Regions from separate parts of the Variovorax sp. GW823-FHT02B07 genome, predicted to be linked through region 2. Evidence: riboswitches for the same ligand, from Rfam matches in the RefSeq annotation. Region 2 holds a riboswitch; the other holds the start of a gene.

Region 1 (3,400 bases), on a different contig from region 2:
CCACCTCAGACGACGGAGCGGATGGGGATGTAGATCTCGCCGCCGCCGGCCATGAATTCTTTCGACTTCTCTTCCATGCCCTCGGCCACGGCCTCGCGCTCCGCCACGCCCTTCTTGGCGGCGTACTCGCGCACTTCCTGCGTGATCTTCATCGAGCAGAACTTGGGGCCGCACATCGAGCAGAAGTGCGCCACCTTGCTCGAGTCCTTCGGCAGCGTCTCGTCGTGGAATTCGCGCGCCGTGTCGGGGTCCAGGCCCAGGTTGAACTGGTCTTGCCAGCGGAACTCGAAGCGCGCCTTGCTCAGCGCGTCGTCGCGCGAGCGCGCACCCGGGTGGCCCTTGGCCACGTCGGCCGCGTGCGCGGCGATCTTGTAGGCAATGATCCCCTGCTTCACGTCGTCGCGGTCGGGCAGGCCCAGGTGCTCCTTGGGCGTCACGTAGCAGAGCATGGCCGTGCCGGCCCAGCCGATCATGGCGGCGCCGATGGCGCTGGAGATGTGGTCGTAGCCCGGTGCGATGTCGATGGTCAGCGGGCCGAGCGTGTAGAACGGCGCTTCGTGGCAGTGCTTGATCTGCTCGTCCATGTTGGCCTGGATCATGTGCATCGGCACGTGGCCCGGGCCTTCGATCATGGTCTGCACGTCGTGCTTCCAGGCGATCTGCGTGAGCTCGCCCAGCGTGCGCAGCTCGGCGAACTGCGCCTCGTCGTTCGCATCCGCACCGCTGCCGGGACGCAGGCCGTCGCCGAGCGAGAAGCTCACGTCGTAGGCCTTCATGATGTCGCAGATGTCCTCGAAGTGCGTGTAGAGGAAGCTCTCCTTGTGGTGCGCGATGCACCACTTGGCCATGATCGAACCGCCGCGCGACACGATGCCCGTCATGCGGTCCGCCGTGAGGTGGATGAACGGCAGGCGCAGGCCCGCGTGGATGGTGAAGTAGTCGACGCCCTGCTCCGCCTGCTCGATGAGCGTGTCGCGGTAGATCTCCCACGTCAGGTCTTCGGCCACGCCGCCCACCTTTTCGAGCGCCTGGTAGATCGGCACCGTGCCGATGGGCACCGGCGAGTTGCGCACGATCCAGTCGCGCGTGGTGTGGATGTTCTTGCCGGTCGACAGGTCCATCACGTTGTCGGCGCCCCAGCGGATGGCCCACACCAGCTTTTCGACCTCTTCCTCGATGCTCGAGGTGACGGCCGAGTTGCCGATGTTGGCGTTGATCTTCACCTTGAAGTTGCGCCCGATGGCCATCGGTTCGACCTCGGGGTGGTTGATGTTCGCGGGAATGATCGCGCGGCCACGGGCCACCTCGTCGCGCACGAACTCGGGCGTGATGATGCGCGGAATGCTCGCGCCCATCGGGTTGCCCGCCACGCGCTTGGCGCGCTCCTCGTTGGCCAGGTACTCGGCCATCCACTCGCGCTTGCCGTTCTCGCGCAGCGCCACGTACTCCATCTCGGGCGTGACGATGCCGCGGCGCGCGTAGTGCATCTGCGTGACGTTGGCGCCCGATTTGGCGCGGCGCGGCGTGCGCTGCAGCGCCGAGGCACCGGCGCGCAGCTCGGCCAGGCGCTGCGCGTCGCGGTCTTCGTTCTTGGCGCCGTCGTCCAGTGCGTGGTGCGTGCGGCCTTCGTAGCTTTCAGTGTCGCCGCGCTCGATGACCCAGGCGCTGCGCACGTCGGGCAGGCCGCGGCGCACGTCGATCTCGACCTTCGGGTCGGTGTAGGGGCCCGAGGTGTCGTACAGGGAGACGGTTTCGCCGTTGGTCAGCGCCACGTCGCGCACGGGCACGAACAGGTCGGGCCGGCTGCCCGGAATGACGCACTTGTGCGAGGCGGGAAAGGGTTCGCGCGTCAGCGACAGCAGCGAAGTGAACTTGTCGGGGGCATTCATCGGGAGGCACTCCTTGTTGAGGGAAAGGGTGCTCCGCAATCGCTCGATGGACCTCGGGAGGCCCGCCACCAGAAAAGGGAGTGACGGACCGAAGTCAGGGAGTGCAGCTCTTCTTACGCCGGTATGACCCGGATCAAGTTCGCGGGTCGGCAGCTTTGCCATCTCAGCACACCACATGTGTGCACCCCGGAGCGGGGCCGATTGTGCGGGCCGAAGCCCGCCGCCGTCAACCCGGGGGCTGGTGCAGGTCGCCGTCGACGTAGAACCAGCGCTCGTCCTCGCGCACGAAGCGGCTGCGCTCGTGCAGGCGGAACGCCACGCCCGTCGCGCCGCGCTGGCGGGCGACGAACTCGACCTCGGCGTGGTCGGCATCGAGCACCGAGCGCGAGCGGATGTCCAGCCCCAGCCATTTGACGCCCGGCTCGAACTCCACCGACGCCGGCCGCTTCGACGCGTGCCAGGTGGCGAGCAGGTAGTCGGCACGCGCCAGCACGAAGGCCGAATAGCGCGAACGCATCAGCGATTCGGCGTCGGGCGCCGGCGTGTTCTCGAAATCGTCGAGGTAGCGCCCACAGCACAGGGCGTAGCCAATGGGCTTGTCGCGACGGTCGGTGCGGCCGCAGGGGCAGGGGCCGGGAGTGGGGTCGGTGGCGCTCATGAAGGGCTCTATTGGAACACTTGGCGCGGCGGGGGCTGAAGGTGGGGTGTGGGCGGCTTCCGGGCATGCCCGCTTTGCGGGGACCTGCCGGGGCCAAAGGCGCCGGGGCCTCTTGCGCCAATGGCTTGTGCCGCTAAAGTCGTCCGGCGTTTCGTTCCTTCAAGCTGAACACCAAAGCATGCTTTTGCGATTCCTCAAGCTGTTCTTCCTGCTCGCTGCGACCCTCTCCTTGGGCGCCTTCGCCTTTCTGCACGGATTCAATGCATGGCGCGCCGGACAAATCGTTGTCACGCGAAGGGGACGCGAACCCTTTGTCGCAGCCGCCGATGGTGCATTTCCCATCACGTTCAATATGGAAGTTTGGGGATTGATGATCATCGGGGGCGCCGTTGCCCTTTGCGGCATTGCAGGCGTCGTCAAGTTCCTCATCAACACGCCGGACCAGCGACGCACGATGCTGACCCGTATGGATGGCGTTTCGCGTCGCGAGCGCAGTGACATGGACATTCCGTGGTCGATTGGGCTTGCCATCGTCGGGGCGGTTGTGGCGTTTTTCTTGTACCTGGGATTCAGGGTCCACGCGCGATAGGCTTGTCTCGCCGCGGCCTATTTCGATCACACTTCACAGCTTGACAATTCGAGTCTGCTTTTGCTTCTTCTTGGACTCACGCCACACCTCCACGCGCAAGTGGAGGAACGGCCCCAAATCGGGTGGTGAAGGCTTCAAAGGCCGAGGTGAATGAGGGCGGGACTCCAACATCGCCTCGACTTCTTCGTCTTGCTCCAAGAATGGGAAGGGCTGCTGTTGGTGGTAGTGAGGGCAATTTCTTAAGGCGCTCGCAAGCGTGATCAT
Region 2 (3,400 bases):
CGGCGCATCACGGGTCGGCCGACATCTGGACGACGACCGGCCCGCTTGCCGCTACGCCGCTGTCTTTGAGAAGTCAGGGGCCCGCTTCTCGGCGAACGCCGTGAAGGCTTCGCGCGCTTCGGGACTCTGGAGGCGCTCCACGAACTGCGCGCCTTCGAGGTCCATCTGGGCTGCAACGGCCGCGCCCTGCTTCATCAGGCCCTTCGTCAGCTTCAACGAGCCCGCGGCACGGCTGGCGAGCAGCTCGGCAACCTTCTGCGCCTCGCCGTGCAGGTCCGACACAGGCACGACCCGGTTCGCGATGCCCCAGGCCAAGGCCTGCGCAGCGGACACCGGCAGGCCCAGCGCAAACATCTCGTAGGCACGAACGTGGCCGATGCGGGCCGGCAGCAGCAGGCTCGACGCCGCCTCGGGGACCAGCGCCAGATTGACGAACGGCGTGGACAGCAGCGCATCCTCAGCCAGCACGACGAAGTCGCAGTGCAACAGCAAGGTGGTCCCCACGCCGACTGCGCGCCCGTTGACCGCCGCGATCAGCGGGCGTGTCGAACTCGCCAGTGCACGCAGGAAGCGAGCGACATGGCGTTCTTCGTTGTCGGCCTTGCCGGCAGCCACGGCAGCGAATTCGCCCAGGTCGTTGCCCGAGGTGAACATGCCGCCTTCGCCTCGAATCACGATGGCCCGCACGGACGGGTCGCTCTCGGCGCCTGCGATGGCATCGGCCAGGCGGCCATACATCGCATTGGTCAGAGCGTTCATCTTCTCCGGCCTGGCCAGCGTGAGGGTCAGGACACTCCGGGTGGATTCGACGATCACGTGTTCGGTCATAGGTTCTCCTGGTTGCCCGCTCGCACCGTGCGAGAGGGATGGAATTTAATTCGCACGCGAAGTATATGCTTCGTGTGCGAAATAAAAAATGGATAAGATGTAACCTGCCGCGCCTTCGCTCAGGCCACAGGAATCCGATGAAAGCTCAAAAAAAATACAGGCTGGTGTTTCTTCTGAACGTCGCCCAGCGGGCGGTGCAGCGCTGGAAAGAAACCCGCGGCGACGCCCTGCCCGCGCTGTCGGCAGCCCAGGCCGGCACGATGTTTTTCCTGTCGACCAACGATGGCGCCCTGACGGGAGAAGTCGCGCAGGCACTGAACATCGGTGCCCCGGCCATGTCCGGCCTTGCCGCCCGGCTCGAAAAGGCCGGCTACCTGACCCGCGCGCAAGACCCGAACGACGGGCGCGCATTCCGCCTGTACCAGACCGAGGAAGGACGGCTTGCCGGACAGCGTGCAAAGGCCGGGCTCGGCGCGTTGAACGCACGGCTGACCCAGGGTTTCAGCGACGAAGAGATGGCAATCGTCGGCCGGTGGCTCGAATCGGTGGTCGAGAATTTTTCCGCCGAGGGCGCGGGAAAGCACGAGGAATAGGCCCTCGGTCCCGGCACGCCATCGGTGCGGCGAGTGCAAGGCCCGCTGTGGCCGGATTCTTCCGTGCGCAGGAACTTTTCGGTGCGTCCGCGACACACGCGCCTAAAATGACATTTCGCTAGGGGTGCTGCACCGGTTTCGACCGGTGTGGCTGAGAAAGTCCCTTTGAACCTGACTGAGGTAATCCTCGCGCAGGGAAGCTGGTCCGGTGGCCTGTCGCGTTGTCTCGCGTGACGGCCACGCCACTGGAGCCTCGCCCACCTGCCAAACCTTTTGCACTGGAGCAAACGGATGGCACACAACGACAACGACAGTTCCGCTTCGTCCGGCAACGAAGCGCTCACGCCCCTGCCCGCCTCCCGGCGCGTCTTCGGCTGGCACGACCACGCCTCGCTGTGGTTCAGCCTCGGCGTGGGGCTGCTGGTGATGCAGATCGGCGCCTACCTGGTGCCGGCCGTGGGCACGCGCGACGCGGCGCTAGCCATCGTGCTGGGCTCGCTGCTCGGCGCCGGGCTGCTGGCCTGGACCGCGCGGCTGGGCTGCGAAACCGGGCTGGCCAGCGCCGGCCTGATGCACGCCACCTACGGCAGCGCCTTCGCGCGGCTGCCGGTTCTGCTCAACATCGTGCAGCTGGTGGGCTGGACCACCTTCGAACTCGTGATCATGCGCGAGGGCACGCAGGCCATCGGGCAGCAGGCCTTCGGCCCCGCGCTCGGCACGGCCTGGGGCGGCGTGCTGACCACGCTGCTGTGGGGCGCGGTGCTGCTGGCCCTGCTCGCGGGTTCGATGGTCAAGCTGGTGCGCCGCTTCGTGAGCCGCTTCGGCCTGCCGCTGGTGGTGCTGTCGCTGCTGTGGCTCAGCTGGCAGTTCGCCACGCGGCTGCACGCCAAGGGCCTGGACGCCTTCTGGGCCCGGCCCGGCGACGGCAGCATGGGCATGTTCAGCGCGCTCGACCTGGTCATTGCGATGCCGGTGTCGTGGCTGCCGCTGGTGGCCGACTACGCGCGCCACGGCAAGCGCAGCGCCGGGGGCGGCCTGGGCAGCGCGTTCAGCGGCACCTGGATCGGCTACGCGCTCGCCAACATCTGGTGCTACGCGCTGGGCGTGATGGTGGTGAGCGTGGCCGAGCCGGGCACCAGCCTCGTCACGGCGCTGCTGCTGGCCCAGGGCGGGCTGGTGGCGCTGGGCCTGATCCTCATCGACGAGCTCGACAACGCCTATGGCGACGTGTACTCGGGCTCGGTGTCCACGCACAGCCTGCTGCCAAGCTGGAGCGTGAAGCGCTGGGGCCTGCTGCTGGCGGTGCTGTGCATCGGCCTGGCGCTGGTGCTGCCGATGCACACGCTCGAACCCTTCCTGCTGCTGCTGAGTTCGGTGTTCGTGCCGCTGTACGGCGTGATCCTGGGACGGCTGGGCAGCGGAAGTGCCGTGTCGGCGAACGGCACGCGCACCATCGACTGGGGCGCGGCGCTGATCTGGCTCGCGGGCATCGCGGCCTACCACGCGCTCGCCAAGTGGGCGCCGCAGTTCGGCTCGGCGTTGCCGACGCTGGCGGCGACCTTCGTGCTGGCCTGGCTCAGCCGGCCGACAGCGGCAAGCGGTGGGTCGGCACTGGCGCAAAGCCGTGGTTGAGCGGACCGTGGCCCGCGCCCACCTGCACATCCGCACCGGCGCGCATCGCGCCGAGGATGTACGCGCGTGCGCGCTCGACCGCCTCGGGCAGCGCCAGGCCCAGCGCCAGATGCGCGGCGATGGCCGACGAGAGCGTGCAGCCGGTGCCGTGCAGGTTGCGGCTGGCAATGCGTTGCGACGCGAGTCGCTTGCGCGCGCCGCTGCGCTCCAGCAGCACGTCGACCACTTCGTCGCCCGGCAGGTGGCCGCCCTTGAGCAGCACGGCCTTGGCACCGAGCGCGAGCAGTTCGTCGGCCGCGCCGTCGAGCGCGTCGATGCCGCCGATGGCGTGGCCGACCAGCAAGGCG

What was found. A riboswitch is a leader RNA that binds a small molecule or an ion and turns the genes downstream of it on or off. The one in region 2 is predicted to bind thiamine pyrophosphate.
Region 1: another riboswitch for thiamine pyrophosphate. It lies ahead of thiC (phosphomethylpyrimidine synthase ThiC); the one in region 2 lies ahead of AC1RGU_RS17380 (purine-cytosine permease family protein).

The regions. Positions count from the first base shown of each region.
Region 1 is NZ_JBXAJX010000007.1:193,863-197,262, forward strand. Features, by position in the region: gene thiC (phosphomethylpyrimidine synthase ThiC) at 6-1,889, opposite strand; TPP riboswitch at 1,983-2,088, opposite strand; gene AC1RGU_RS26990 (YchJ family protein) at 2,116-2,547, opposite strand; gene AC1RGU_RS26995 (hypothetical protein) at 2,726-3,136, shown strand; gene AC1RGU_RS27000 (hypothetical protein) at 3,170-3,400, opposite strand, start outside.
Region 2 is NZ_JBXAJX010000002.1:1,382,904-1,386,303, reverse strand. Features, by position in the region: gene AC1RGU_RS17390 (enoyl-CoA hydratase) at 52-828, opposite strand; gene AC1RGU_RS17385 (MarR family winged helix-turn-helix transcriptional regulator) at 966-1,421, shown strand; TPP riboswitch at 1,532-1,636, shown strand; gene AC1RGU_RS17380 (purine-cytosine permease family protein) at 1,713-3,053, shown strand; gene thiD (bifunctional hydroxymethylpyrimidine kinase/phosphomethylpyrimidine kinase) at 2,998-3,400, opposite strand, start outside.